DNA from 3 places in the Shewanella sp. 10N.286.48.B5 genome. Region 3 is predicted to be linked to each of the others. Evidence: predicted binding sites of a transcription regulator. Region 3 holds the regulator's gene; each other region holds the start of a gene.
What was found. Region 3 encodes sigma-54, which starts transcription at its own class of promoters, with help from an activator protein. Its sites were predicted from a motif close to GTTGGCACGNNNNTNGNNT; they were not measured.
Positions count from the first base shown of each region.

Region 1: a site for sigma-54 is predicted at 7,431-7,449, ahead of BCU57_RS13250 (P-II family nitrogen regulator). Genes of this name have one in related genera too.
Region 2: a site for sigma-54 is predicted at 2,748-2,766, ahead of BCU57_RS01995 (flagellar hook-length control protein FliK). Genes of this name have one in related genera too.

Region 1 is NZ_MCVG02000001.1:3,085,001-3,095,076, forward strand. Features, by position in the region: gene BCU57_RS13215 (hypothetical protein) at 1-92, opposite strand, end outside; gene BCU57_RS13220 (ABCB family ABC transporter ATP-binding protein/permease) at 231-2,018, opposite strand; gene BCU57_RS13225 (hypothetical protein) at 2,388-2,561, shown strand; gene aroG (3-deoxy-7-phosphoheptulonate synthase AroG) at 2,604-3,656, opposite strand; gene BCU57_RS13235 (tetratricopeptide repeat protein) at 3,996-5,234, opposite strand; gene BCU57_RS13240 (hypothetical protein) at 5,345-5,665, opposite strand; gene BCU57_RS13245 (ammonium transporter) at 5,785-7,035, opposite strand; gene BCU57_RS13250 (P-II family nitrogen regulator) at 7,046-7,384, opposite strand; gene BCU57_RS13255 (bactofilin family protein) at 7,747-9,087, opposite strand; gene BCU57_RS13260 (response regulator transcription factor) at 9,320-9,940, shown strand.
Region 2 is NZ_MCVG02000001.1:455,889-465,964, reverse strand. Features, by position in the region: gene fliM (flagellar motor switch protein FliM) at 1-540, opposite strand, end outside; gene fliL (flagellar basal body-associated protein FliL) at 567-1,091, opposite strand; gene BCU57_RS01995 (flagellar hook-length control protein FliK) at 1,183-2,655, opposite strand; gene fliJ (flagellar export protein FliJ) at 2,803-3,249, opposite strand; gene fliI (flagellar protein export ATPase FliI) at 3,249-4,586, opposite strand; gene fliH (flagellar assembly protein FliH) at 4,555-5,532, opposite strand; gene fliG (flagellar motor switch protein FliG) at 5,577-6,620, opposite strand; gene fliF (flagellar basal-body MS-ring/collar protein FliF) at 6,610-8,304, opposite strand; gene fliE (flagellar hook-basal body complex protein FliE) at 8,359-8,700, opposite strand; gene BCU57_RS01960 (sigma-54-dependent transcriptional regulator) at 8,929-10,076, opposite strand, start outside.
Region 3 is NZ_MCVG02000002.1:325,325-335,400, reverse strand. Features, by position in the region: gene BCU57_RS16365 (transposase) at 1-114, opposite strand, end outside; gene mgtE (magnesium transporter) at 591-1,952, opposite strand; gene BCU57_RS16355 (HPr family phosphocarrier protein) at 2,151-2,423, opposite strand; gene rapZ (RNase adapter RapZ) at 2,449-3,297, opposite strand; gene ptsN (PTS IIA-like nitrogen regulatory protein PtsN) at 3,294-3,737, opposite strand; gene hpf (ribosome hibernation promoting factor) at 3,740-4,027, opposite strand; gene BCU57_RS16335 (RNA polymerase factor sigma-54) at 4,051-5,535, opposite strand; gene lptB (LPS export ABC transporter ATP-binding protein) at 5,670-6,401, opposite strand; gene lptA (lipopolysaccharide transport periplasmic protein LptA) at 6,401-7,111, opposite strand; gene lptC (LPS export ABC transporter periplasmic protein LptC) at 7,098-7,658, opposite strand; gene kdsC (3-deoxy-manno-octulosonate-8-phosphatase KdsC) at 7,655-8,221, opposite strand; gene BCU57_RS16310 (KpsF/GutQ family sugar-phosphate isomerase) at 8,223-9,200, opposite strand; gene BCU57_RS16305 (calcium/sodium antiporter) at 9,269-10,076, opposite strand, start outside.

The DNA of each region.
Region 1 (10,076 bases), on a different contig from region 3:
CGATTTTCAAGCGTTGCCATAATTGCAAACCAATCAGTAGTCACTTTATGTTGTGTACCTTCTAAGGCTGCTATTAAAGAAATGTTTTGCACCCACGACCTCCATACCTAGATTTAATTACCAACTAACTTCCTACTTACCTATACGAACTCAATCCTTTCAAGGCAATTAATACTAATTATACACAAAAACGCCACTATCAAAGAGATAAAACTGCTAACAGCCACTTATCAGAGGGAGAGCGCCTGCTCATTTTGAATTTTCCATAGTTTGGCATAGACCCCATTAAGCGCTAACAAGGTGTTATGGGTCCCTTGTTCAGCCACCATTCCATCTTTAAGTACCACAATTTTATCGGCATCAATAATGGTGGATAATCGATGTGCCACCACCAAACTCGTATGACCTTTAGCAGCATCTTTTATCGCCGTTAATATTGCTTGCTCTGATTTACTGTCCAAAGATGATGTCGCTTCATCAAAGACTAGTATCGGCGCAGCTTTTAATATTGCTCTGGCAATGGAAACGCGCTGCTTTTCTCCGCCTGAAAGTTTAAGACCGCGCTCGCCGACTTTAGTATCCCAGCGCTGTGGTAATGACTCAATAAACTCAGTTAAATTCGCCAGCGCTACTGCACTTTTAACTTCAGCTTCAGTCGCATCAGGGCGACCATATTGGATATTTTGAAAAATGCTATCGTTAAACAAAACAGTATCTTGAGGGACGATTGCAATAGATTGCCGCAGCGCTTGTTGCGATAGGCCTCTAACATCTGTGCCATCGATACTAATAGCGCCAGAGTTTACATCATAAAAGCGAAACAACAGTTTTATTAAAGTGGATTTTCCGGCGCCGCTTTCACCCACCACTGCGACTTTTTGTCCCGCTGGTACAGTGAAGCTCACCCCTTTAAGAATGGGTCTGTTATCGTAATTAAAGTTCACATCATGAAATGACAACGCGCCAATCGTTGGCGAGATATCTGTGGCATTCGCTTTATCATTAATGCTGGGCACTTTATCCAATAAATCAAACATCCGCTCAATATTAGCCAGTGCCCCGCGTATTTCACGATACACAAAACCCAAGAAATTTAACGGGATAAACAGCTGCATCATAAAAGCATTAATTAATACAAAATCACCTAAGCTCATATTACCTGCGGTAACTTCTGAAGCGGCTAGCCACATCATCGCCGTCATCGCCACAGCGATGATTAACGCTTGGCCCGCATTCAAAGCAAATAATGATAGACGGTTTTTACGTTTTGCGACCTCCCACTGCTCTAGTGCAGAATCATAGCGATTTGACTCATATTGCTCATTATTAAAGTATTTAACTGTTTCATAATTTAATAAGCTGTCGATGGCGCGAGTATTCGATAAAGAGTCAGCCCTTGCAGCATCCCTAACATAGCCGGTGCGCCACTCAGTGGCCACAATTGAATAACCAATATAAGCAACCACGGCAACCAAGGTAATAAGCGCAAAGCCAACACCGTACTTATAAAGGAAAATGCCAACCACTAAAGCAATTTCTAATAATGTCGGCACAATATTGAACACCATAAAGCGCATCAGAAAACTCACACCACTGGTGCCGCGCTCAATATCTCTTGATAACCCGCCGGTTCGTCTGTCTAAATGAAAATCAAGATCTAGGCGGTGCAAATGCTCAAATACGCTCAAGCCTAAACGGCGAATGGCTCTTTCAGTCACCCGACCAAACAAGGTGTCACGAATTTCGCCAATGACTACATTTAAAAAGCGCACCCCGCCATATGCAAGCACTAATGCAATAGGCACAGCAACAATAGCTGCGGTGCGTTGGCCATCTAAACTGTCGACTAAGTCTTTTAAAATAAATGGCAAACCAACACTAGCAAGTTTGGCAATGACCAAACACAGCATCGCCAAAAAGATGCGACCTTTAAACTCAAATAAGTAGGGCACTAATAACCCAACGACTTTCCAATTAAGCTTGCCTACTGGTCCATCAAAATACGCCGACGGTCTCATTCATTACCACCAATGATTAAATTTAAGAATGTTTATTGCGAAACTAGCTTTTACTTTTGCCACCACACTAAGTTAACACTTAGTCGCCAATTTAGTGTGACTTGATTTGAGCAAGACTAAAGAATTTGTTTTAAGCAGCCAAAATTAAATCATCATAGCGTTTAATATCGACGCTAATAGCACTTTAGACTTACAGATATTATCATTTGCTAGTATCAAAGGTTATTTTTTAGCAAAAAAACACAAAATATTGCAAAATCAGCTTGGTTTACAGTTCTGCAACGAAAAAGAATTTGCTACTCTTTACTCGTTACTTGTTAGCGATTTCCATTAATCATTCACCTTTATTCCCAGTTCAAAGGACGCAATATGTTAGACGCAGCAAAAACGCAGGCTCCACCAATGCAATTAATTCAAACTTGGGTGTGGATGATGATTGAGTCTGGTAACCCTGAGCTTCAGGATAAGGGAAGAAATAATCTTATTTCTGCTTTTGGTAGCCTTGCAAAAGCCAATGAATATTTAGCTAATAGCAATAATTAAGGCGCTAAAAAGCGCCTTAATTATTGGAGACAAGCAGCACTGTTAGCCGCGGCGATTTAATACGCTTTGATTTAACGTGGCTAATAGCTTTTCAGTATCACTCCAGCCAATACATGCATCAGTTATGCTTTGGCCGTAACACAACTCCTTGCCGACCACGAGATCTTGGCGGCCTTCTTCAATGTTGCTTTCAACCATCACCCCAAAAATATTGTGATTGCCTTGGCTAATTTGCCCAGCAACATCTTCAGCCACTAGCATCTGTTTATTAAAGTCTTTACTGCTGTTAGCGTGGCTAAAATCAATCATAATGTTAGCAGGCAATTTGGCGTTCTCTAATTGAGTTTCAATAGCACTAACATGAGGTTGGCTATAATTAGGCTCTTTACCGCCGCGCAGAATAATATGGCAATCTGGATTACCTTTCGTGGATACAATAGCTGAGTGACCAAACTTGGTGACTGACAAAAAGTGGTGCGGAGCACTTGCTGCACCAATCGCGTCAATCGCCACTTTAATGGTGCCATCAGTACCATTTTTAAAGCCTACAGGGCTCGATAAACCTGAAGCAAGCTCACGGTGCACTTGTGACTCTGTAGTACGGGCACCGATGGCTCCCCAACACATCATATCTGCCACATATTGCGGCGTGATCATATCAAGAAACTCACCGGCGGCTGGTATGCCAGATTCATTCAAATCGACCAATAATTTACGCGCTGTTCGTAGGCCGTCATTAAGCTTAAAGCTATTGTCCATGTAAGGATCATTGATCAGCCCTTTCCAACCTACCGTAGTACGAGGCTTTTCGAAGTAAACACGCATTACAATTTCTAGTTGATCTTTAAATTGCTCACGTAGAGCAATTAAACGCTTGCCATAATCTAAAGCTGCGACGGGATCATGTATTGAACAAGGGCCAATAACAACAAGTAAGCGATCATCTTGTTTGTTTAAAATTCTATGAATGCTATCTCGTGCATTAAACACTGTTGCTGATGCTGCTTCTGACGCCGGAAATCGCTCTAAAATAGCAATTGGGGGCAATAATTCTTTTATCTCATCAATTCTAACGTCATCATTTTTGTAATACATAGTTTATACAACTCCAGCAAACAGTTATTTATGCCAACGTTAAACGTTGAGCAGTAAAGCATTACGGACAGCTTTATATTTCAAACACTAGCATACAATAAAACATCCAATCTACGGTTTTATCAAATTATTCAATTTAAATTACTGTTATTAAATAGCTTTCATATTCAAAATATAAAATATCTAATAAATTCATTCATTTCTAAAATTATCTTCAATTCAATTCGCTTTAATCTTGAGTCTGTTCCTTCGATTATTGCTATCAAAATATATCAAGCAATAAAAAACCACTTGCAGCTAACACGCTGTAAGTGGCTAAAGTAACTAGGCCTTATTATATTAATGGCGCATCATAGCTTGCAGCTTACCTTTATAACGATCTTGATTGGTCTCATCATGGCTAAGATCTAGCGCCTTTTGCATGGTTTTCTTGGCACGTCTTTGATCACCTGTTGCCCAGTAGGCACGGGACAAACCAAAATAAAACTCATGGCGGTAATCCGCCCGTTCAACCGCACGTTTGTACCACACTAAGGCTTCTTGATATTGCTTTTCAAAATACGCCTCTTGGGCCATATCAAAGTAATAGAATGGGTTATTAATGCGGGCTAATTCAAGAATTTTATGAACCTGTTTCCACTCTTCTAGTCGCTCTTGCTCACCTAATATTAATGCAAGATTATACAGGGTAGTGATATTTTTAGGTTCTAACTGAAGCACATAGCGATAGGCTTTTTCTGCCCGTTCATCTAATCCTTTATGACGATAAATCACCGCCAGAGTGTTAATACTATTGACGTGATACGGGTCTAACTCAATAGCCCGTTTTACCAATGCATACGCTAAGTCGTAGTCACCGCGTACTAATGCTTCTGCTGCAACATTATTAAAGTACATTCCAGATAAGGTTTGTTTATTAATTTGCTTAACACGGTATGAGCGTATTGAGCGCTCAGGCAAAAAATCCACTAATATGTCCGAACCGTGAAGACTAATACTATTGGGAGCGTCACGGTGCAGTAGTTTCATATTTACGTGACCATTTACGAGGTAAAAACCTCCCCTTCTATCCCATATGGGTTCTACATCAATATCTTGAAACTTTACAGGGACATCAAGTACCTGTGCGATAGCAGTTGTCAGTACCACCAGCGACATGCAGTTACCCGCCCGCTCAAGGGCTGTCACGCTGGCCATTCGGGTGTAGTGATCTCGATATTCAAAGCCCCCCTCTTGAGCATTGATGTATTCAGCAAGCCAAAGGTTTACCGGTATTTTAAGGCCGTTAACGCCACCTGAGCGAGCAAAATCACGCTGTATTTCAGTAACTATCTCATCAGGTAAATTGTAAATCTCTGCTGTAGCGGGAATATCTACCTCATTAAAATAACTATCGTTAAATAAGCCACTGACATTAACCTTGGCTTTATTGATACTCGACGTGCTAGAGCAGCCTGAAATAAAAATCAATATTAGTAAATAAAAACAGAGATTAAGGCGTGAAAAACCAAAAGATTGAATTATTAATGAATTTTTCGAAGAAACGTCATCATGATGCAACATAATTCTACCCCACATAAAAGCCTATCATTAAGCATAGAAGTTAGTGGCAGAATTGCGATTTTGAAAAAGTTACAAAAGATGAATGTAAAAAGCTTAAGCCAGTGGCGAATATTTGAATTTCATTATTACTTGGCAACTGGCGGGTCAATTTGAATAAACACCTCTTGGTTTTGATAGGTGTATGGTCGGTAGGAATTACCGGCGCAATTAAAATAACGGTATGGCGCAGCGAATACCAAACAGCCATTCGGCAGAGCTTGTAAAATATTAATTTGCTGCTGCATTTTGAGCATTTGCTGCCATTGATAGTCCTGCTGAACTTGATTTCGTATTGCAAAAGCGTCAAATGGTTCAGATGTCTTTCTCACAACCACTTTTCCCGCAGTGGCGAAAAAGCTGATACTGATAAGTAAAGCAATCATCAATACTTGAAAGTAATTAACCATGTTAAACCTCATTGCACTTATTCACTCGTCACACTTGTTCACTTTTTAAGAGTCACAAAAAAGCAGAACCCTAAGGTTCTGCTTTTAGTTTTAACATGCTCAGTGTTTAAAGCAATCTATTATCCAGCTGATTTGATTGAAACAAACTCTGGGTAAGCATCAACACCACAGTCAGATGCATCCATACCGTTGTACTCTTCTTCTTCAGTAACACGGATACCCACTGTCGCTTTAAGGATAAACCATACTACGAATGAAGCTGAGAATACCCAAGCAAAGATAACTGCTGCGCCATATAACTGAGCACCAAAGTTTGCATCAGCATTTGATAATGGTACTAGCATTAGACCTAGGAAACCGGCAACACCATGTACAGAGATTGCACCTACTGGGTCATCAATTTTAATGCGGTCAAAGGCAACAATTGAGAAGATAACCACACCACCAGCGACGATACCAATGACACCTGACATTAATAGTGAAGGTGATAATGGGTCTGCTGTAATAGCCACTAAGCCCGCTAATGCACCATTTAAAATCATGGTTAGGTCAGCCTTACCCCAGACAACTTTACAAACTAATAATGCTGAAACTGCACCGAAAGCGGCTGCTGAGTTAGTGTTTACAAAAATCTTAGCCACTGCTGAAGCATTTTCTGCGTCTGAGACTAATAATTGTGAACCACCGTTAAAGCCAAACCAACCCATCCATAAGATAAACATACCTAATGTCGCCATTGGTAAGTTTGAACCTGGGATAGGATGAACTTCACCATTTGGGCCATACTTACCTTTACGAGCACCCAGTAATAGTACTCCTGAGATAGCTGCTGCTGCACCGGCCATATGTACAATACCACTACCAGCGAAGTCAACGAAACCAGCAGCAGAAAGGAAGCCACCGCCCCAAGTCCAGTAACCTTCAATTGGGTAGATAACCGCGGTTAATACCACTGCAAAGATTAAGAAAGACCAAAGCTTCATTCGCTCTGCAACTGCACCAGACACAATTGACATTGCCGTTGCAACAAATACAACTTGGAAGAAGAAGTCAGACTCCAGCGCATGATCTGCATCAGCGGCTTGTGAGCCAATTAATGAACCAAATGATGGTAACCAGCCACCTTCAGTGTTATCGACATACATGATGTTGTAACCCACTAACAGGAACATCACACAGGCGATTGAATATAAACATACATTTTTAGTTAAAATTTCTGTGGTATTTTTTGAACGAACTAAGCCCGCCTCAAGCATTGCAAAACCTGCTGCCATCCACATGACAAACGCACCTGATATTAGAAAATAAAACGTATCTAATGCGAAACGTAATTCGGTGACGGTTGTGCCTAACGTTGCTAACTCTTCCATTACATTCCCCTTATAGTGCTTCGTTATCTAGCTCACCCGTACGGATACGGATAGCTTGCTCAAGATCAGTAACAAAAATTTTGCCATCGCCAATCTTGCCGGTATGAGCCGCTGTCGTAATGGCTTCAATTAACATATCTAAGTTTTCTGCTTTAGTAGCAATTTCCAACTTCACTTTAGGAAGAAAGTCGACTTGGTATTCTGCGCCACGATATAGCTCAGTGTGACCTTTTTGACGACCGAAACCTTTTACTTCGGTAACAGTCATTCCTTCAATGCCCATGCTTGCAATAGCTTCACGGACATCATCCAATTTAAATGGCTTGATGATAGCGCTGACGAGTTTCATCTCGACCTCCAAAAGTGTGATTGTTATAAATTTGTTTACAAATACAATTCAATCATCAGGCCAATCATGTAAAACCATGATTCGTATAGCATTTTAAAATATAAGTTAAATAAAAAAGTCTTTTCATGCACTAATAAGGTGCAACTTTAATTTGGCGCGCACAACATTAGAGCGAAGCGTTTATAACTATTTGAATACTTGATAATAAGAATTACGCAGTTAAAAAAGTGTCAAAATGAACAAAGAAAAGCTGTGCGGAAGGGGGGGATGTTACTGATATAAAAATAAACACATTAAAGAAAGCATAAATAAAAAGACCTTCTAATGAAGGCCTTTTTATTTGCAGATTAGCTTTTAAAAATTTATAAGCTGCCAACCGTGTCAGTTGCTTCTGCTGAACTTGCAACCTCATCAGTCGTCTCTTCAGCGAGTAGATCTGCCATTAAGCTATCAACTTGAGGCTGACTGACCACTTCATCTTCAACTGCTACAACAGCCTCATTCACACTGACAAGCAAGTCTTCAGTTTCATCAGCTAAAGCAGTTTCTGTCACTTCAAGTTCTGCTTCTGTTTCAGCTGATGCAGTTGCTTGCATTTCAATTGCCGAGTCAGGCGCATCATTTGCAGTAGTCACAATTTCAGACTCGTCAATATCAGTGGTAAGCGCAACACTAACTGAAGGCTCAAGTACTTCATCTGCCTTAGCAAGTTCAATTTGGTTTTCTGCTGGCTGTATTTGCTGTGGTTCAATATCAATAACCGTCGTTGCCGGTTTCACCACTGAAGCTGTAACAGACTTTGATTCAATCAATTGAGTCAATTCATCTTTTTTATAAACCGCGCCAGCAATTGCAGCAACAGCGATAGCCGCGACAAATAGCTTAGCACCTGAACCTGATGATTTCTCTTGAGCCTTTCTCGCCGCTTCTGCTGCAGCAAGTTGAGCTTGAGGATTCGGTTGCGGCTTAATCTCAAGTTTTGACTTAGGCTTAGGTTCTGCAACTGGCTTCGGGTTATTATGAGCATCTGTATTTACTTGAGGCTCTACTCGAGAATTTGCAGTTGCAGCGCTACTACCACTGGTCTGTGAATTAATTTCTGCAAGAGTCTGTGGTTTAATCTGAGTTGTGGCAGGTGCAGGTTCAGCCTTAACATCGACTTTCTTAGGTTCGGCTTTATTAACATCTGTTTTCACCTGAACCGCTACGGTAGTTTTTACTACAGGCTCTGGCTTAAGATTGTTAAAATGTCCCTTATTTGCAGCTTGAGCTATCGGCGCCTCTGCAACAGGCGCTTCAGTCTTTGGGAAAGCATAGGCTTCTGTGACTTGTGCTTCTGGCTTATCTTCAACAGTTGCTTGGGGTAATACGCCTTCTTCAGGGCCCTTGGTTCTGGCACCTAAAAATTGACCACCATCATAAATTTCCATTTTATGGCTAGATACATCACCTTCAACTACACCAGAGCTTACAATCACTAAACTGTTGCAATGTAATTTACCTTTAAATTCACCACAAACTCTTAATTCTTGACAAAAAAGCTCACCGTCAATTTCGCCACCAACTTCAATTTTAACTTGGTCTGTTGAACGAATAACACCTTTAACTTTACCGGCAACCAAAGCAGGTCCCTGTACAGTCATATCTCCATCCAATGAAGTATCAGGGCCAATAAAAGTAACCCCATTTCCTTTGTTATTCATACCAATCAGTTTCCTTTATTATTAATTTTGACATATACTAAACCAACTTTATTAAAACAACAAATAACATTTCTTTTACACAAGTTGCAGGTCAATTCCGAGCTTTTCGCTTTAAAAGTAAAACTTAATAGTTTAATGTATCGGCTATTAGTAAAAGAGCCTGTCTTTAATATATAAATTTGCTATTGAACGGATTTTCAATAGTAGCCCAAATAACAGGGATGTAGCCGAAATGATTTTTTCAGATGTGATTTTTAAACAACTTCCAGAACCACAGGCCCTGCAAGTATCTAAAATCTCAGGATTACTCAATATTGAAACCGCCTTCTATGACTCACTAAACTTTGCCTGTAAAGCTGCCGATAAAAGGCCAAAATTTCTTATTCACTATTTAGAAGCCCCTCATAAACACGCCTATTTAATTTCAGCTGATATTCTTACAACAGGTAAGCATTTAGTCTTTTGCCCTCAACTAGATACTGAGTGTGAAACTTTACTTATCTCTAATGGATTCCATGGCGCACTCCCATTGGCCGCAACTGAAGTTGACATTATTGAAGCCCTTAAAAGCATTAATGCTAATAAGCTTTATTTCAGCCACGATGCCATGTCACGTTATATTCAATCAAAGAAACGACAACCCAATACCCAACGCCAGAATGAATTACTGTCATTAACGACCAAGAAAGAGCAGCAGGTATTAACCCTGATATGCCAAGGCTTAACCAATGATGAAATCGCTGCCAATTTAGGCATATCGATTAATACAGTAAAAATGCATATTCAGAATATGTTCAAAAAAACCAAAATATCCAGCCGTGGGCAGCTTTCTTACACCTTTGCACAAGTTTAAAAATTTAAATGTATATAATTAGCTCACTGCTAATTTGTAACGCTAGCTGTTAAATGGTGCGAGTTAACAGCTTTGAGAATTAACTACAGAAAATAACATTAATTGCACTTAGGTAAGCTTTAGCGTGCAGCAAAGC
Region 2 (10,076 bases), on a different contig from region 3:
GACCTCTGAGTCTAAATACTCAAACTCAACATCCATTACTGGTGCCCAGGCATCTTTATAATCTTCAAAAATGATTTTCAATAGCAGCTGGACGATACGACGCTCTGTGGGAGTAAACTCACGCCCTTCAATTTTTGCATGAAAGCGGCCATCACCACCAAAAAAGTTATCCACCAAAATGAAGACTAACCTTGCTTCCATGGTGATAAGCGCCGTGCCTTTTAACGGACTAAAGCGCACCATATTCAGGCTGGTTGGTACGAATAGGGTATGAACGTACTCACCAAACTTAAGCATTTGCACGCCGTTAATAGACACTTCAGCAGCACGGCGCATCATGTTAAACATGCTGATGCGTAAGTGACGAGCAAAACGTTCATTTACAATTTCAAGGGTTGGCATTCGCCCACGAACAATGCGATCTTGAGAGGAGAAATCATATGCTCTGGTTTCATCAGTATCATAAATATCATCTTCATCAACATCGTCGACGCCATGGAGTAGCGCATCAATTTCGTCTTGGCTTAATAAATCACTCACATCATCACCTTGGATTTTTCATGGCGTTATTGCATTACAAAACCAGTAAAAAGTACTCTTTCAACGACTTTTTGGCCGGTTATGGGTTGCAATGTATTTTGAACATTTAATAGGGCTAATTGGCGTAATTCATCTTTACCCGCTTGGGTACTTAGCTTTTGTACATCTGCTGCGCTAAATGTGTTTAAAAGCGCATGTTCAATTAAAGGAATGTGCATTTTTGCAGTAACGCCGTCATCGCCTCGCACCATTAACTGCACTTTTATTTCAACTAAACGTGAACGATTAGCACCCGCTAGATTGAATAAAAATGGTCTTGGCATACCCACATAATTTGCCTTACCAGTAGCAGCATCAGTTACTACAGTTGCAGTACTTATGTCAGTTGCAGGTGAGTTTGCAGTCGCTTTCGCATTGTCGCCAATAAAAAACAGCACTGTCACAGCAATGCCTGCCAGCAGCAACATGCCAACCACCAAAAAAATAATCATTTTATTGATACTTTTTGGTGGGTTCTGGGTAGTTAATTCTAAAGAAGCTTCTTCTGGCATAAATGATTCCATCACGCTATTGTTATTATTGTGTTAACTAAGTTTCAGCTTAGTTTTTGATTTTGCGATCATTAACCCATAGGTTACCGACTTAAGCGTAATAATCTATAGCTGAACTGCCACTCATGGCATGTTTTGTGACTATCTCAAGTTCTTGTGCTGAAATTTCATCCAAAAGCCTGTCATTACTAGCACTCGACTCATCATAATCAGCGTTTTTCTGCTGTTCGCCGTCTTGAGAAACATGACTGTCAGCCAATTGCAGCCCTTCTTCTGCTAGCATTTCCCGAAGCCGCGGAATAGCTTGCTCCAATAGGTCTCGGGTTTGTGTCTGCGCCACTTGAAATTGCACTTGGGTTTGATCGCCATTAACTTGAACTCTGACCACCATATGGCCAAGCTCTGCCGGATCTAATCGAATTTCCGCATGTTGAATGCCCTGTCCTACCATCGTCATGAGTTGTTGCTTCATCACAGGGGCGAACTTTTGGATCATCTCCTGCATTTGCCCTACCGACTCAGATCCTTGGCGTAACGATAATTGAAATTGCGGCACATCACTTTTATGCACTGACGTTAAGCTACTTTGATTTTGTATCGCCTTGAGATCCACAGATTCTGCATCAAGAGTAAACTCACCAGCGCTAAGGGCAATGGCATTATTTGCTAGGGCATTACTACTAGGACTATTGGCAGAGGAAGGAATAGCAGACTTATCCATGGATACCGAGAACTCAGCTTTACTCAGGTTAACCCCAGATTCCTTTGAGGTTATTTTGCCTTCAATACTGTCAGGAGCGCCTAAAGTTTTGTTTGCATCAACTAAGCCTTTGTTTACATCAACTAGGTTTTTGTTTACATCAACAGCAGCGCTATTGTTATCCATTATGTTTTTATGAATTGAACTAAAGCCACTGCTAAGTGCAAGGGCTGGTTTTTCAGCATTATCTATGGCGCTGGTTGTTGCTAACTCAATCAAAGGGAGTAAGGCTCCACCTTGGATGGGAGTTTGCTGGTTAAAGTCAGTGATCAGCTGATTTAACTCCTTGACTGATAATGCTGACAACTCAGCTGCAGACATTGCACTAAATTCAGATAAATTTTGTAGTTGCTCAGCTGAATAGTCACTTAAAAATTCTGTAGTTGAACTGTCGCTATCTGCTGCCATAGCATCTATTTGGGGCATTGAAATCGCTTCAGCTAAGTTACCTAAAGCCTCTTGTGACAGTTCAGCTGAATCGGCCTCAATAGCCAGCGGCAATATGTTGCCACCAGTTGGTTGGCTATTGGTTTCAAAATTTTCTGCTAAGTCAATTTGAGCAAAGATTAAAGCAATATCGGTTTCTGCAGCAATATGCTCTTGTGAGGCATTGTCATCCACCAGATTGATATCTGAGTTATTTTCAGAAGCTTGCTCAGTGTTACCCTGCATCTCATCAGTTTGAGAAACTTGATTAAGCGCCGACAAAAAAGATGGGCTATCAGTACCTTGCGGCGTCTCTCCCGTTGGGGAATTCGCCATTTTATTGCAATTTCCAAGTAAAATATTACTCACTTGCTGCATAACAAACTCCGAGTTAATAACACCGAAAACCTATTGGTGCTATAAAATTATGAAAGTCACATTGCTGACGCTTTTATTATTAATAACGAACCAAGCAATAAGAGTGCCAGAATAAAAATTAATTAGGCTAAAAACGGATAAGGGAATTTAACGCGGGGTTTTACGAATAAACTGCTGCATCGCAAATTCATCTGAGGCTTTTTGCTCTTGTTTATTGGCTATTTGCTGAGCTTTTTGATCATTTTTAGCTAACAACAATTCAACCGCTTTACGCTTTTGTTGCTTTTGCTGCCAATTAACTTGTCGATGTTGGGTCTGATTTTGTGCTTCTTTAACGGTATTAACTTGCTGCACTAGTGCTTGGTCAATTTGCTTAATAAATTCATGAAAAGAATGATATTCACTGGCACTTAGCGTTTTGCCTTGATTTTCATTCATTTGCTTCATGTACTCGAGACGATAATTATTTAACGCCTCTAATTGCCCCTCACATTTTTGTAGTTCTAATTGTGCAGATTTAAGCTGTAAAGCCGCCTGTTCTTCTGCTTCTTTATTGAGTTTAAGCACTGTAATTAATGGATCAGCCCGGCGCATTATTTACACTGAGCAGCAATCTGCCCAACCATGGTTTGACTGTTATCAAAGGAAATAACATCTTTAAATCCTTGGCGTAAAAATGCATTCATCGCTGGTTGTAACCGAATAGCGTTATCAATGCGTGGATCGCTGCCTTGGGAATAAGCCCCAATTGAAATTAAGTCTCTGTTTTGCTGATAAAGTGAATACATCTGTTTAACCAGACGCATGGACTCTAAATGCTCAGTGCTAATCACCATAGGTGCGACGCGGCTAATGGACTGCTCAATATCAATCGCGGGGTAATGGCCAGAATCTGCCAGCGTTCTTGATAACACAATATGACCATCTAAAATCGCCCGTGACGCATCGGCAATGGGATCTTGTTGATCATCACCTTCGGTAAGCACGGTATAAAATGCGGTAATCGAACCTTGACCTGGGCCGCCGTTACCTGCCCGTTCGACCAAGCGGGGTAATTTAGCAAACACCGATGGCGGATAACCTTTGGTCGCCGGAGGCTCACCCACTGCCAAGGCTACTTCACGCTGGGCTTGGGCGTAACGGGTTAAACTGTCCATCAATAACAATACGTTATAGCCAAGGTCTCTAAAATACTCCGCAATACGTGTTGAGGTTTCACAGGCGCGTAATCGCATCAATGGTGAAGTATCAGCAGGTGCTGCGACCACCACAGATCTGGCTCGGCCTTCTGGGCCTAAAATCTCTTCAATAAACTCTTTTACTTCACGGCCACGTTCACCCACCAGCCCCACCACAATAATGTCAGCAGTGGTGCCGCGAGTCATCATGCCTAACAGCACACTTTTACCCACACCAGAGCCGGCAAACAGGCCCATCCGCTGGCCTTTACCTACGGTCAACATGGCATTAATGGCTCTAACCCCCACATCTAATGGTTCGGTAATCGCGCGGCGCGATAAAGGGTTAATGGGCGGCGCATGACGCGAGGCATGTTGCTCAGTATTTAATGGTCCAAGGCCATCAAGGGGTAAACCACTACCGTCTAAAACTCTACCAAGTAAACTTAAGCCGACATTTAACCCTGACTGCTCACCTAAAGGCTGCACTCTTGCTCCCGGTAACACCCCTCTTAATTCATCTACGGGCATGAGATAAAGTAATTCATCATCAAATCCAACGACTTCAGCCACTAGCTCACCGGCCATGGTTTCGATAGAGCATAAACTGCCGACAGGGGCTCTACAGCCGGTAGCTTCGAGGGTTAAGCCAACAACCCTAACCAGCTGACCACTGGCCACAGGCCGAATGGGGGTGACTTTATTACTATGAAGTTTAAATTTATTTAGTAACTGATGTTGGCGATTTAGCATCATCTACCTCATCAACAAGGTGTAAACCCTCTTCATGTACGACAGAAGAAACATTGTCATCAGTGAGTTGATCCCGCTTTGCTCCCACCACCTTAAGGCTACATTCGCTAGCATCCTCGGCAATGCTAGTGGTGTAGTTACTTGAATCTGACTTAATCGTTTGCACATTGGCCTGAATCGCTGCGACCTGTTGCTGCAAGCCACTAAGAGCTTGACTCATACGCGCTTCAACTCGTAAGTCGACACTGGAGCGCTCGCTGTGAATGATGCAGTCACCGTTTTTAAGAGATGGATCAACTTCAATTTCCCAACGATTCTTAGCTAATTGCGCTTCACTGTATAATTGATTAACAAGTGCAGCATCATCTGGGCTAAACCTCAGAGTGACTTGTTGTTTTTTAATCGGTAACGAATCTACCCCTTGACGCAGTACAGATATAATATGTTCAGGATGAGTTTGTAATTCATTACCGACGATGGATTTGGTCAGATTAATGGATAGCTGTAATAGCTCAGCTTCAATTTCAGCATCAAGCACTAATAAGGGTTGCTCAAATTGCTCAACTAAGCCAGATAAACGCTCAAGCATCTCATTAGCTTTGGCTAAACCCACTTCATAACCTTGTTGTTCTCCTTGGCTAAAGCCTTCAGCGTGACCTTGCTCTAAACCTTCAAGCCGACCTTGCTCCGTGCCTTTCGCTAGCCCATCAAGCTGGCCTTGCTCAAAACCTTCTTGTTCAGCTTCAACTCGAATTTGCTCTATTTCAGCCATGGTAGGCGGTAAAAGGGGCTTGTCTTCAGCAACAGGCTGGGGATTTTGACGTCCTAGTTGGCCAAATAAATTTGAGCCAGTGTCAGTTTTTTGTTGGGAAACATCCGGTAATTGCCAATGGCTAAAATCTTCATCAACTTCTGTTAGGTTATTATTGTTATTAGCTTTAGTCATGATTGCTCTGGTTGTACCTCGTTATAAAATCGGCTTAAATCGGACTATAGGAACTCATCACCACCGCCGCCACCGAGCATAATTTCGCCGCTGTCACTTAATCGACGCGCAATCGCAAGGATCTCTTTTTGAGCCATTTCCACTTCACTGATCCTTATCGGCCCCATGGCTTCAAGATCATCACGTAATAGCTCACCTGCTCGCTTAGACATATTACCAATAATTTTGTCAGATAACTGATCATCAGCACCTTTTAATGCTTTCATTAGCACATCTTGTTGAACTTCACGCAGCAAAGCTTGAATACCGCGATCATCTACATCAATTAAGTTTTCAAACACAAACATCAGATCTTGAATTTGCTGCGCCATTTCTTCATCAGATTCACGCATGGTTTCCATGATCTGGCCTTCAACACCCGTATCAAGGAAGTTCATGATATTGGCCGCCGCTTTCAAGCCGCCCATTTTCGCAGCTTGTGCGCCGCCTTGTCCGGCAAATTGTTTTTCCATGATGTCGTTTAATTCTTGCAAAGCTGCTGGTTGAACTTCTTCTAAGTTAGCAATGCGCATCATTAAATCTAAACGGGTATTTTCAGGGAACTGACTGAAGATTTCAGCCGCTTGATCAGGCTCTAAATAAGATAAAACAATAGTTTGGATTTGTGGATGCTCGTTTTGAATAATGGTCGCCACTTGGCGTGCATCCATCCACTTAAGCGAATCTAAGCCTTTAGCGCCACTGCCCATAATAATTTGTTCAATCAAATTACCGGCTTTGTCTTCACCTAGGGCCGCAGTTAATGCTTTGCGGACAAACTCTTCACTGTTAAAACCAATGGAAGAAAACTTCTGAATCTCTTCCAAAAACAGCTTATGCACCCCAATGACTTTCTCTTGACCAAAGTCTTGCATGGCGGCCATGGCCATACCGACTTTTTGCACTTGTTTTGGCTCTAAGTGCTTTAAGATTGAGGCGGCATCTGCTTCACTTAAGCTCAGTAACAAAATAGCAGTTTTATCAATGCCACTCAGCTCTTCAAGACTAGCCTGTTCGCCTACGGGTGCTGCCAGGGTATTATTTGCCATCTTCTTGTAACCAACTCTTAATTACTTGGGTAGAAAGTTCAGGTTCATTAGCCACTAATGCCCTAATCGACTTAATCATATCATCATCTTTATGCAGGTTTGGTATTTGAATCGAGCCATCATCGGCATAGCTATAATCTGCTTGTTGGCTATTGAGCATACCCAAGGTATCGGCGGCATACTGATCTTCAATCTCAGCCAATTCATGACCTAAGCGCGGCTCTTCGGGCATCTCGACTTCGTCGTTATTAAACAAACGATTTAACATAGGGCGAATCACAAACAAAATCAGCACTAAGACTAAAAACGCCCCTAACACCAATCTCACCGCGCGCCAAAACCAAGGCTGCTCCCACATTTCAGCGGCGGGCAGCTCTTCAATAAGCTGGTTCATAAACGGTACTGTGACCACTTCTAAGCTATCACCACGTTGACTGGTAAAGCCCATCGCCCCTTCAAGTAAGCGACGAATATTGGTTAGCTCTTGTTCGGTGCGCGGAATGCGGGTCACTATGCCACTTTCATCAGCTGGTCCCGGTTTATAATCAATGGCCACCGACACACTGACTCTGCGCACCACACCCACTTGCTGGCGGGTATGGCTGATGGTGGTATCAAGTTCAAAATTACGGGTTGCTTCTCGATGGCTATTGCCATTAACGGCTGTAGTTTGCTCTGCGCCTGCTTCTTGTGGAATATCTGAATCCATAGGAGGCTGATTGGTTAATGCCCCAGGAATGCCACCCATTGATTGACCGCTTGAATTACGCTCTATGGTCATTTCACTGCGTACAGCGGGTAAATCAGGCGAAAAGCGTTTCGCGGTTTGCTCAATCGCGGTGAAGTCCATGTTGACATCCACTTGAGAAGTGAAGTTTTCAGGGCCTAGAATAGGCATTAATATCGAATCGATTTTGTTACGATATTCTGCTTCTTGATGCTGCACTAATTCAAGCTCGCGGCGGGCTCTTGAGGAGGCGCCATCTTGGCTACCTGAATTTAGCAGGCGGCCATTTGAATCGGTCACTGTCACCCGGCTTGGCTCTAAGCCTTGTACTGCTGAGGCAACAATATCAACGATAGAGTCAATTTCTTCTTGGCCAAGGCTACCACGACGAACGCTCACAACTACGGTAGCGCTAGGTTTAGATTTATTACGGGCAAACACATTTTCTTTGGGAATAGCTAATATCACTTTGGCGCGGCTAATACTTTTTAGCTCTTCTATCACTCTGGCTAAATTAACTTCTTGGCTTTGTTTAAGGCGGGCTTGCTCCATGCGCTGACTAACACCAAAACCGCTGTCTTGGCTTAAATAATCGGTTGGTTGACTACTGGCTTCAACGCCTGCACGGCCCAGCAGCAGTTTGACATTTTGATATTTGTTTTCAGGAATACTGACTACATCGCCGGAGATTTTATAGGCAATTTTATTCTTATCTAAAACGTCCAATACTTGGATCATTTCAGCAGTTTCCATTTGCCCTAACGGCCTATATTCAGGCTCTTGCGCCCAAATAATCATAAATACTGCCAGCACAAGACATACAGCTAAAGCCAATATCATAGTGATTTGACGCATAAAGTCAGCACTACCAAACGAGCTTTTCAAGCCAGGTTTATTTTCCTGCTGAATCCCTGTGCTATCGACTTTATCTGAATCTAATACTAGATCTGTGCTCACAATATTTACCTACTTCAATACCAGAATATCAACAACAATACTATTAATAAAAGCCTAAACAGGCATACTCATAATTTCTTTATACGCTTCTACAAGTTTGTTTCTCACTTGCACCGTTGCTTCAAATGCAACCCCGGCTTTTTCACGGGCAATCACGGTATCAGATAAGGTCACAGTGCTATCGCCCATCTCTAATCGGGTGGCTAAATTAGCTGAGTTTGATTGTAAATCAGCCACGCCACCAACCGCTTGAGATAACAATTGGCCAAAGTCAGCACCAGAAGTATTACCGACTTTTTGAATCATATCCGCTTGAATAGGTAAGCCAAGATTAGGCGAAATCTCACCCTTTAAGGATTGCATTTCTTGTAAAAAAGGATTTGAACTAATCTGCATTGTAAACTCCATTCGTCGGATATTTGACGACTTAAAAACAGTTACAATAGAATTAGCAAGTAGGATGCCAACAATAGCTTAAATACACTTAAGCCCATGAAAAGAGCTTAAAAACAACTTGAAAGGGTGAAAAACACACAAAATAGAACCGCTTTAGTAACATCAAAGCGGTTAAGCTAATATTTTAGAATTTAGAGTTAAGTATAAAAATGAACTAAACGTCGATATTTAAGCAGGGACTTGAATACCCAAGTCACGCATTTTAGCCATTTTATAGCGCAATGTTCTGGCGCTAATTCCCAGCTTCTCAGCTACGTCTTTACGGCTACCATTACATAGATTTAAGGTTTCCAAAATAATCACATGCTCTTGAGCCTGCAGTTCGCCCCCAAGCCCGTCCGTTTCAGCAGCGGCCACGGGTTGCTCATTGGGGCTCAAAGTAACATCTTCAGCTTCAAGAATAATATCCGCGCCAGTTATCTCCTCGCCATTATTCAGTATCAAGGTGCGCTGAATAACATTATCCAGCTCACGGACATTACCTGGCCAGCGATAAGCCAATAAACGACGACAAGCTATCTCATCTAACTCTGGCACTGGTGAGACATTAAATGCCTTAGCATGCTTAACCAGCAAGTGCCTTGCTAAGGGTAAAATATCAGCCGGTCGTTGGTTTAATGCCGGCCAGGTTAGTGGAAATACATTAATGCGGTAATATAAATCTTCTCGAAATGCGCCCGATGTTGCCATGGACTTTAAATCACGGTTTGAAGTGGCAAGTACCCTCACATCAAGGGCTATGGTTTTACGGCCACCTAAACGCTCAACTTCACGCTCTTGCAGTACTCGCAACAATTTGGCTTGCAGCCCTAGCTCCATCTCAGAAATTTCATCAAGCAATATGGTGCCGCCTTGAGCCTGTTCAAATTTTCCAGGGCATGCCTGATAAGCGCCTGTAAAAGCGCCTTTTTCATAGCCAAATAAGGTGGCTTCAAGCATATTTTCAGGTATTGCTGCGCAATTAATGGCGATAAAAGGTTTTTCTGCTCGAGGGCTGTTTTGATGAATATAACGTGCTAGCACTTCTTTGCCCGATCCACTTGGCCCCATGATCATCACTGAGGCATCAGAGCTTGCCACCCGCTGGGCAATATTCAGTAGCGCCAAGCTTTTGTCATCGGCGACCACAGGTTGACCTAAATTTTGTTTAAGGGGTAAGTAGCGAGATACCTGATTTAACAACACTTCAGGCGCAAAAGGTTTAGCCAGATAATCCGCCGCACCAAGTTTTATGGCGCTAACCGCACTGTCAATGGTGGCAAAAGCGGTCATTAATAAAATGGGGACTTTACTATGGTTTTGCTGTAAATAGTTTA
Region 3 (10,076 bases):
TGCTGAGATGCAGTATTGCTTAGCAACATCAGAAATTAATCGATTATGTTGCTTCACTTCAGCGATCACTTGCTGCTGAAAGCTCTCGGGATAAAACTTTGTTTGTGCTGACATATTAGCTCCAAGCATTTAAAAGCGATTAACTTCGTCGGCTTAACGATAAGACTATTCTACTTCCCATAGGCTACAGCCTACATGCTTATAAAAGTGGCACTGATTACGACAAAGATTCAAACATGTGTGTAATAATTTCATCATCGACTCCTGCTGATATTCAAATTTATAAGGCTTAAATTTCTCCACTAAATTGGTCAAATTAAAAGCTACCTCTTTAGTGATACGTAACTCAATGGAATACTTGTGCCAATTATGAAATAAATATTTTACCCTTTTATTACAGTGACTTATTTTTTTAAAGTGTTAGCTCTAAAAAGTGAGCGTGAAACATCTTGGTGCAAAAGTACTATTTTGGTGCGAATTGGTTTTAATTGGTAAACAAAAGTAACCATTAAAACTCTATGGTTTTAAGGCACAAAAAAGCGGCAATAAATGCCGCTTTTTATGTTGATGAGAGAGGGGGTTTTACGGCGCTACATTAAGAAAATGGTCGCTAAGCCTAAAAAGGCGAATAAGCCAATCACATCGGTGACTGTGGTTAGTACCATACCGCCAGCCAATGCCGGATCGATATTGAGTTTTTTAAGTATGAGCGGAATACTGGCCCCCGCTAGTCCGGCAACGGTCATGTTAATGAGCATCGCGCCGCCAATGAGACCGCCCAGTGCCATATCACCTTTCCATAGCCACACTGCAAAGAAGACCAGTACCGACCACATGAGGCCATTAAGAAAACCAATGGCTAATTCTTTACCGATAAGCCAACGGGAGTTACTTTGGCCAATATGACCCAAGGCGATACCACGAATAACCAGAGCTAAGGTTTGATTGCCTGCCACACCGCCCATACTAGGGACAATAGTCATTAAAATCGCGATGGTGGCAAATTGCTCTAACGTGCCTTCAAACATATTACTTACTGATGCAGCAAGTAAGGCGGCAAACAAGTTAATGGTAAGCCATAGCGAGCGTCTGAAGGTGCTTTTCATTACGGGGCCAAAGGTATCTTCATCGTCATCCATACCCGCCATCCCCATCATTGAGTGTTCGGCATCTTCACGAATAACATCGACCACATCATCAATGGTAATACGGCCTAATAATTTTTGCGCTTCATCTACCACTGGGGCCGAAATCCAGTCATGGCGTTCAAATAATTGCGCCACTTCATTATCAGGCATGTCCACAGGGATGCTTTCTAATTCAGGATCCATGATGCTGCGAATGGTTGAATTAGGATCACAAGTGAGTAGATCGGCAAGGCGCACCCCACCAAGCACATGATCGTTGCGATCAACCACATATAAGGTATCTGTGGTATCGGGTAAGTTGCCGCGCTGGCGTAAATAGCGTAATACCACATCAATATTAACGTCAGGACGCAAAGTGACCGTATCAGTATTCATGATACTGCCAGCGGTGTCATCAGGGTATGACAGTGCTTGTTCGACGCGATGGCGGTCTTGACTGCTCATGGATTGCAGTACTTTTTTATAAACAGCATCTGGCAAACTTCTTAAGATGTAAGCCAAGTCATCGGTATCCATCCCTGAGGTGGCTTGGGCTACTTTTTCTGGGGTCATAGCGCTGATGAGTGAATCTTTTAACTCTTCACCGAGTTCTTCTAGGATTTCACCCGCTTGCTCATGATCAATCAGTTGCCATAACACTTGACGAGTTTTCGGCGGTGATGATTCAAGAATTAATGCGACATCGGAGGCGGCCATGTCATGAAGCATATTTCTGACATGAACAAACATACCGCTACCTAATGCTTGTGTAAGCTGATTAAGACGTTGTTCGGTCAGTTCGCTGTCGATGACTTCAATACCCATTGGCTACTCCTGAAAAGACGATGATGAAATGTTAACTTAACTCACCGGAAAGAATGAAGAAATTTCTAATATCTGATGGCTTGATGCGCAATTCATAAATACGCTAATACTGCTTGGTGGTGTGTTGAGTATAGCTAATAAAATAATGGAAAAGGTGAGTCGCTGTGTTTCCTTGGAGATGTTACTGGGCGCAGGCGGTTAGCTTTCTTCGTCAAATTTATCGTTGATTAACTTGCATACGGCCTCAAGGGCTTTTTCTGCATCACGGCCTTGAGCTTCAACAGTAATGATTTTACCAATGCCACTTTCTAACATTAATAACCCCAATACACTGGCAGCACTGGCTTGTTTCTCACCTTGGATAAGGGTGATAGTTGCGTCAAACTCGGTAGCTAAAATTGCCAATTTAGTCGCCGCTCGCGCATGCAAGCCTAGCTTGTTACTGATGGTAATTTGCTTTGAATAGGCCACCGTTTTGGCTGGCGTTGTGGTTAGCTTATTCAATGCCAAGCTCTCTATGGCGGGCGCTGACTTTGTGCTTAGAGTTGTTGAAACGTTTAGCGAGCTGATCGGCAATATAAACCGAACGGTGCTGACCGCCAGTACAACCAATGGCAATGGTCAGGTAGCTGCGGTTATTACGCTCTAAATGTGGCATCCAAGTGTCAAAAAGGTTTTCAATTTGCCAGATAAACTTATTCACCAAAGGCTGTCGCTCTAAGAACTCTTGCACGGGCGCATCTAGGCCTGTGTAGGGCCTTAACTCAAGCTCCCAGTGCGGATTCGGTAAAAAGCGCACATCAAACATAAAGTCTGCTTCAGCCGGCATGCCATGCTTAAAGCCAAATGACTCAAAATGTACCACTAATTCTTTATCAACACTGCCTAGCAAGATTTGCCGAACATGATCGCTCAATTCGTAGATATTAGTTTGCGAGGTGTCGATATAGTGATCAACCATTTTGGCTATGGGTTCGAGTAACCGCCCCTCAAGCTTAATGGCTTCTTGTAACGAAATTTGATTCTTAGACAGTGGGTGTAATCGGCGGGTCTCACTAAAACGCTTCAGTAACACTTTATCGTTGGCGTTTAAAAAGAAACTGGTAATGCAGGTATCGTCAGACAGTAAAGCAATTTGCTCTTTGAGTACTTTGCCTTGCTCTTCGATATTACGCACATCGACGCTAATGGCGACAAGCTCGTTACTATCTTTAAGCTGTTCAAGCAGGCTGCCAATCAGTGGCAGTGGCAGGTTATCAACACAGTAATAACCTAAATCTTCAAGCACTCTCAGTGCGACTGATTTTCCTGAACCTGAACGTCCCGATACGATGACAAGTTTCATGCAGTAATAACCTGATAAAGTTCTGTAGCGTCATGACTCTTTCGAAGTCGTTTAAGTATCAATTTATCACTGAGTTTCTCTGCCATGCTAGATAATGTGCTTAGGTGTTGCTGGCACTGATCTGCAGGTACAAGAAGCGCAAATAAAATATCTACAGGTTGCTTGTCTATGGCATCAAAGGCGATTGGCTCTTCGCATTTGATTAAAATAGCAATGGGTTCTTCGATATTATCTAAGCGCCCATGTGGAATTGCTATGCCATTTCCTATACCTGTACTGCCCATTTTTTCACGCGCTATTAGACTTTCAAAAATAGCCTGTGAAGAAAGGGTTGGGTACTGGGCAGCCATTAAATTGCTGATTAATTCCAGTACCTTTTTCTTACTGCCCGGAGTGGCACAGGTAGTGCACGCCGGCTGCAGGATGGTACGAAGTTCCATCGTTAATGCTTAGTGAGTTTCTCTTTATGTTTAATTACCTGACGGTCTAGCTTATCTATCAGGGCGTCTATTGCCACATACATATCAGCGTTACGCGATACAGCAAACACTTCACCGCCTTTTAGGTGCAGTTTGGCTTCGGCAATCTGTTGTAGCTTTTGAACATCGAGCACAACGTGAACATTATTGATCTGTTCGAAGTGTCGTTCAAGCTTTGAAAATTTTGTTTGCACGTATTCCCGTAAAGATTGAGTTATTTCAATATGGTTTCCAGTCAGGTTAATTTGCATAGGTCATCCTCCAATAACAAAAGTTATAAGCTTTTGCGTTGGTTTGAGGGAGGGATGAGCATTGCCTCTCGATATTTGGCTATCGTACGTCGAGCAACGTTAATCCCTTGTTCAGCCAATAGTGTCGCCATTTTACTATCACTAAGAGGCTTTTTCGGGTTTTCTGCAGCTACGAGCTTTTTAATAAATGCGCGAATTGCTGTAGAAGAGCATTCTCCACCATCATCGGTACTTACATGGCTTGAGAAAAAATATTTTAGTTCAAAAAGTCCACGGGGGGTATGCATGTATTTTTGGGTCGTGACCCGCGAAATGGTCGACTCGTGCATTTCAACCGCTTCAGCAATATCATTGAGCACCATCGGCTTCATGGCTTCTTCACCGAACTCAAAGAAACCTTGCTGAAATTGTACGATACAGTTAGCCACTTTTAGTAAGGTTTCATTACGGCTATCGATGCTTTTGATAAACCATTTAGCTTCTTGTAAATGACCACGAATAAATTGGCTGTCAGCTTGGCTTGAACCGCCTTTGGCCATAGCTGCATATTGCTGATTAACGCCAATTTTAGGCATGTTATCGGGATTTAGCTCGACCACCCAGCGACCATTCTTTTTAAGTACAGTAACATCAGGAATGACGTACTCATCTTTAATGGGGGTAATTTGCAAGCCTGGACGTGGATTGAGCGTTTGAATAAATTCAATGGCTTCACGTAAATCATCTTCTTTAAGCTTGGTTTTACGCATCAGTAACCTAAAGTCACGACCGGCGATTAAATCAAGATGATCTTTAATCAGTAACTTAACATTATCTATGCAAGGAATTTCATTAGGGTATTGGCCTAATTGAATTAATAGACACTCACTTAAATCTCGCGCTGCAATGCCGACGGGATCGAAGTGTTGTACCCGTTTAAGTACAGCTTCAACTTCATCGAGTTCGATATCGTCAGTGCCTAAGGATTGCAAAATGTCTTCAACGCTCTGGGTGAGGTAACCGCGCTCATCAATGGCATCAATAATGGCGGTTGCAATCACTAAGTCATTTTCAGAAAAGGGAGTGAGGTTTTTTTGCCATTCAAGATGCTCATACAAGCCTTCACTGGTTTCGCCTTGAAACGGCATATCATTACCGCTCGATACTGCGCCAGAGCCAGAAGTAGGCGAGGCGGTATACACCTCATCCCATGTGGTATCCATAGGGAGTTCTTCAGGCATAGAATCTTTAGTGAGCGATTCAGTGGTATCAACCGTTGAGGTGTCTTTTTCTATGGTGACTTGGCTATTATCACTAAAATCGGTGTCAGTTTGCAGGGCGTTTTCTTTTACGGGCTCTTTGGCTTTAGTGAATTCGTCTTCAAGCTCTAATAGCGGGTTTGAATCAAGTGCTTGTTGAATTTCTTGCTGTAGCTCCAATGAGGAAAGTTGCAATAAGCGAATCGCTTGTTGCAACTGTGGGGTCATGGTTAAGTGTTGACCCATTTTGAGTTGGAGTGAGGCTTTCATGTACCGCTTGTCCCTAATTGAATTACATCATCGCGACGAACAGTGTGGGCGCTAGTTTATGATCCTAGAAAAATAGACTAGATTAAGGTTTGTTGTTGGCCGCGAATGCCATACTAAAAACTGAATAGTGCTAACTATAGCTTGAATTGTTCACCTAAGTATACCGACCTAACTTGCTGATTGACTAAGATCTCAGCAGGTGTTCCTTCAGCAATCAAGTTTCCGTGACTCACAATATATGCTCGCTCACACACATCAAGTGTTTCACGGACATTATGGTCGGTAATTAGCACCCCTAAACCACGGCTTTTAAGTTGTTGAATAATTTTCTTGATGTCGATTACTGAGATAGGATCTACCCCTGCAAAAGGTTCATCTAATAAAATAAACTTAGGATTTGCCGCTAATGCGCGTGCAATTTCAACTCGGCGACGCTCGCCTCCCGATAACGCCATACCTTGGCTATCACGGATATGAGTTATGTTAAATTCTTCTAATAAATGTTCCAGTTCTTCAATGCGCTGCTCATTTGATAAGCTTTTGCGAGTTTGAAGCACTGCCATTATATTATCGTGTACTGTGAGCTTACGAAAAATACTGGCTTCTTGAGGTAAGTAGCCAATGCCTTTTCGGGCGCGCAAATGCATTGGATCTGCGGTTAAATCATCTTCATCGATCAGAATGCGGCCCTTATCACTTTTGACTAGGCCTACGACCATATAAAAGGTGGTGGTTTTACCCGCGCCATTAGGGCCAAGTAAGCCAACAATTTGGCCGGTTTTTACCGTCAGGCTGACATCTTTTACTACCTGGCGACTTTTATAACTCTTAGCGAGATTTTCAGCGGTTAACGTAATTTGGGTCATTAGTCATTTTGCTCAGCTGCTGGGGCTGACAATGTCGCCTGCGCCTCAGCGTTAAGTGATTCAGTTACTTCGGGTGTTTCAGTTGAGTTCACAGCCTCTACAGCAGATAAATTGTTGTTTTCAATTATAGCTGGTGGCGTGTCATCACCGGGTTTAGCGCTGTCTGGTAAATGTGGTTGCTCATCTTTTTTCTTTTCAGAATCAATCAAGTCTGGGTGACTTTCTGGTTGAAAAATAGTGATAACCCGATCTTCACCAGTACCGGTGCTTTCAGCAATTAACTGCTGCTTTTCAATGTTGTAGCTAATTAGGTTACCAGTAACCTGGCTGCCAGCTTGGTCCAATTTAGCATTACCCGTTAAGGTTAAAATGCTAGTGGCAAGCTCATATTTAATTTCATCGGCACTGGCAGTACCAATACGGCCATCATCTAACTCTTGGGAAAATGTCGCAGGGTTACCTGTGGCAACCATGGTTTTTTGGGTGCCGCTTTCGGTGCCAAATGCGCGTAATTCGTCGGCATTAATGTTAATCGACCCTTGAGTCACATTAACTGGGCCATAGAAGATGACCTGATTGTTTTTTATGTCAGCTTTTTGGCTCACAGCTGCGACTTTAAGCTCTTGCTGTAAATCGCCTTCTTTTGCATAGGCGCTGGCAATACTGACTACACTGAGTAGTGAGGCAATCAAAAGTTTACTTTGCTTCATACGTTCCTTCTACTTGACTTAAAAGTTCAAGTTCTTGAGCATTTAAATCAGCATACAGGCCTAAACCTTGTATATTAAAATCTGACCCAGTAACAAAAATTTGTCTATCTGAGGTCAAAATCATGGTGTTCATATCGAGTGCCAACATGGTGGTTGTCAAAGATTGTAATGGCTCGTCGATGTTTATTGCATCAATAATAACATTATTTTCTAAAACTACTTTGCCTGTTTCATTATTCAGCTTGCCTAAATCTGCGCTTAATTGCCATTCGGCTTCACCATTTTCAGGATAAATAAGGTAGACAGGCTCAGTAAACATGGTTTCATTACTTTGCTGAAAGTGCTCCATGTATTTCGCTGAGACTCGGCTTTGCACTAAACCTTGCTCATTAAATTCAGTGGTGCGTAAGTCATTGGCGATAAAATCAGGGCGAGCAGGGGCAGGCAATTTACTTGCCTCCATCTGACTACGTTTAATTTGTACTTGCCAATAAAGGACTAAGGCTGCGCCAAAAAATCCGATAATAGCGAAGGTCACTCGGCTCATATACTCATTCCGTGGGCATTTTCAAACTTATCTTGGCTAAGTAATAGCAAATCGGTGAGTTCACGTAATGCGCCATTTCCGCCGTTAATGGTGGTGGTCATATGGCAATGTTGTTTAACATAAGGATGGCCATCAGCCACACAAACTGCAAGGCCAACCTGTTTCATCACAGGTAAGTCAACCATGTCATCACCAATATAGGCGACTTCATCTGGGCTAACGCCATAGGTATCTAACAGGCTTTGGTAAGGCACTAGTTTATCATCAACACCTTGATAAATATGAGTGACACCTAAAGCGGTCATTCTATTTTCCACAATGGCAGATTTACGCCCGGTTATCACAGCAACATGAATATTACTGGTTAAAATAGAGCGAATGCCATAACCATCACGGGTATGAAATGCTTTTAACTCTTCCCCTGCATTACTTAAATAAATACGGCCATCGGAAAATACCCCATCGACATCGCAAATAAGCAGCTTAATTTTTTTGGCTTTTTGCCAAACATCATCAGAGATTGGGCCGTAAAAACCTTGGTGCAGTGTTTCGTGTAATGACATGTTAAATGACTCCAGCTTTAACCATATCGAGCATGTTAAGTGCGCCGACTGGGCGTTGGTTCTCGTCTACGACAATTAAACCGTTAATACTTTTTTCTTCCATAATCTGTAATGCTTGCGCGGCTAAAATACCTGGGCTGATGGTAATGCAGTTGGTTGTCATTACATCGGCAATAGCGGTAGTACGCAGGTTCACTTCAGCATCGATGACGCGGCGTAAATCACCGTCAGTAAAGATCCCGACTAGCTTGTCTGCATTATCGATCACTGCAGTCATACCTAAACCTTTATTTGAGATCTCATATAGGGTTTCAGTAATGCAGAGCTCACTTTTCACCAGTGGAATATCAGCGCCTTTGTGCATTACATCGCTGACTTTAAGTAATAGTTTACGACCTAAAGATCCACCAGGGTGGGATAGGGCGAAATCATCACGGGTAAAGCCTTTCGCTTGCAATAATGCTACGGCCAAGGCGTCACCCATCACCAAGGTTGCGGTAGTGCTTGATGTTGGTGCTAGCCCTAATGGGCAGGCCTCTTCAGGCACTTCAATACATAAATGCAGTTTAGATAGCTTGGCCATATTGGATTCTGGTTTACCCGTAATCGCGATTACCGGGACCCCCATGCGCTGTATAACGGGCATTAAGGTGAGAATTTCACTGGCTTCACCAGAATTTGATATGGCTAAAATAATATCATTTTTTGCCAGAGCGCCTAAGTCGCCATGGCTTGCTTCGCCAGGGTGAACAAAAAATGCAGGCGTGCCTGTGCTGGCGAGTGTGGCAGAAATCTTATTGCCAATGTGGCCAGATTTGCCCATGCCCATGACAATGACTTTGCCTTTACATTCTAAAATGAGTTCACAGGCTTGGCCAAACTCGTCTGAGTCTACATATTGATAAAGGTTATCTAATGCTGCCTTTTCAATATCAATGACTTGACGACCCCATTGGCGCAATTGTGTTTGTTCTGTCATATGTATCTCTCTATTGTCCAAAGCGATTTCGGGTTACGCTTTGGTGAGTCACACATCTTTATGCCCCATTATTGTGATTGAAATAAGACAACTTGGTACGCAATAAAGACGATTAATAAAAGGGCTCCATGCCAGCGAGTAAGCTGCTTTTTAGCGCCACTCGATAATACCAGTACTGCTAATGCGGTGCTGGTTGCTAGTACCATGTAAAAATCTCGACCGCTTGCATTTATGTCGATTTCACCTGGGGCAATCAGCCCTGGAATGGCCAGCACTGCTAAAATATTAAAAATGTTTGAGCCAACAATATTACCAATCGCGAGGTCGTCTTCTTTTTTTAGGACGCCAGCGATGCATGCTGCTAGTTCCGGTAAACTGGTGCCAATGGCAATAATGGTCAGGCCGATGACCAGATCTGACAAGCCAAATGTCTTGGCAATGCCTACCGCGCCTGTCACCATCCAGTCTGCCGAGAGTGGCAATAACACCATACCAACAATGATCCAGATAATAGCATGTAATGTGGGTACATTTTTAGGGATCTCTGCGTCAGACTCATCAGCTAGGACATCTTTTTTCTTATTTCGCATCGCGCTCCAAATGAAATAGCCCATCAAGGCGAAAAATGCGATTAATAATACCCCACCTTCAACACGGGTGAGCATGCCGTCGTGAATAAGGTAGCCAGCTAATACGGTTGCCGCAATCATGATTGGAATTTCACGCTTTAAGGTTTCTGAGCGAACTGAAATAGCCCCAAACAATGCGGTAACCCCTAATATCAAGGTGATGTTAGCCACGTTTGAGCCGAGCACGTTACCAATTGCAGTATCGCTCATGCCTTCCATTGATGCGGTGGCAGCAACCAGCATTTCT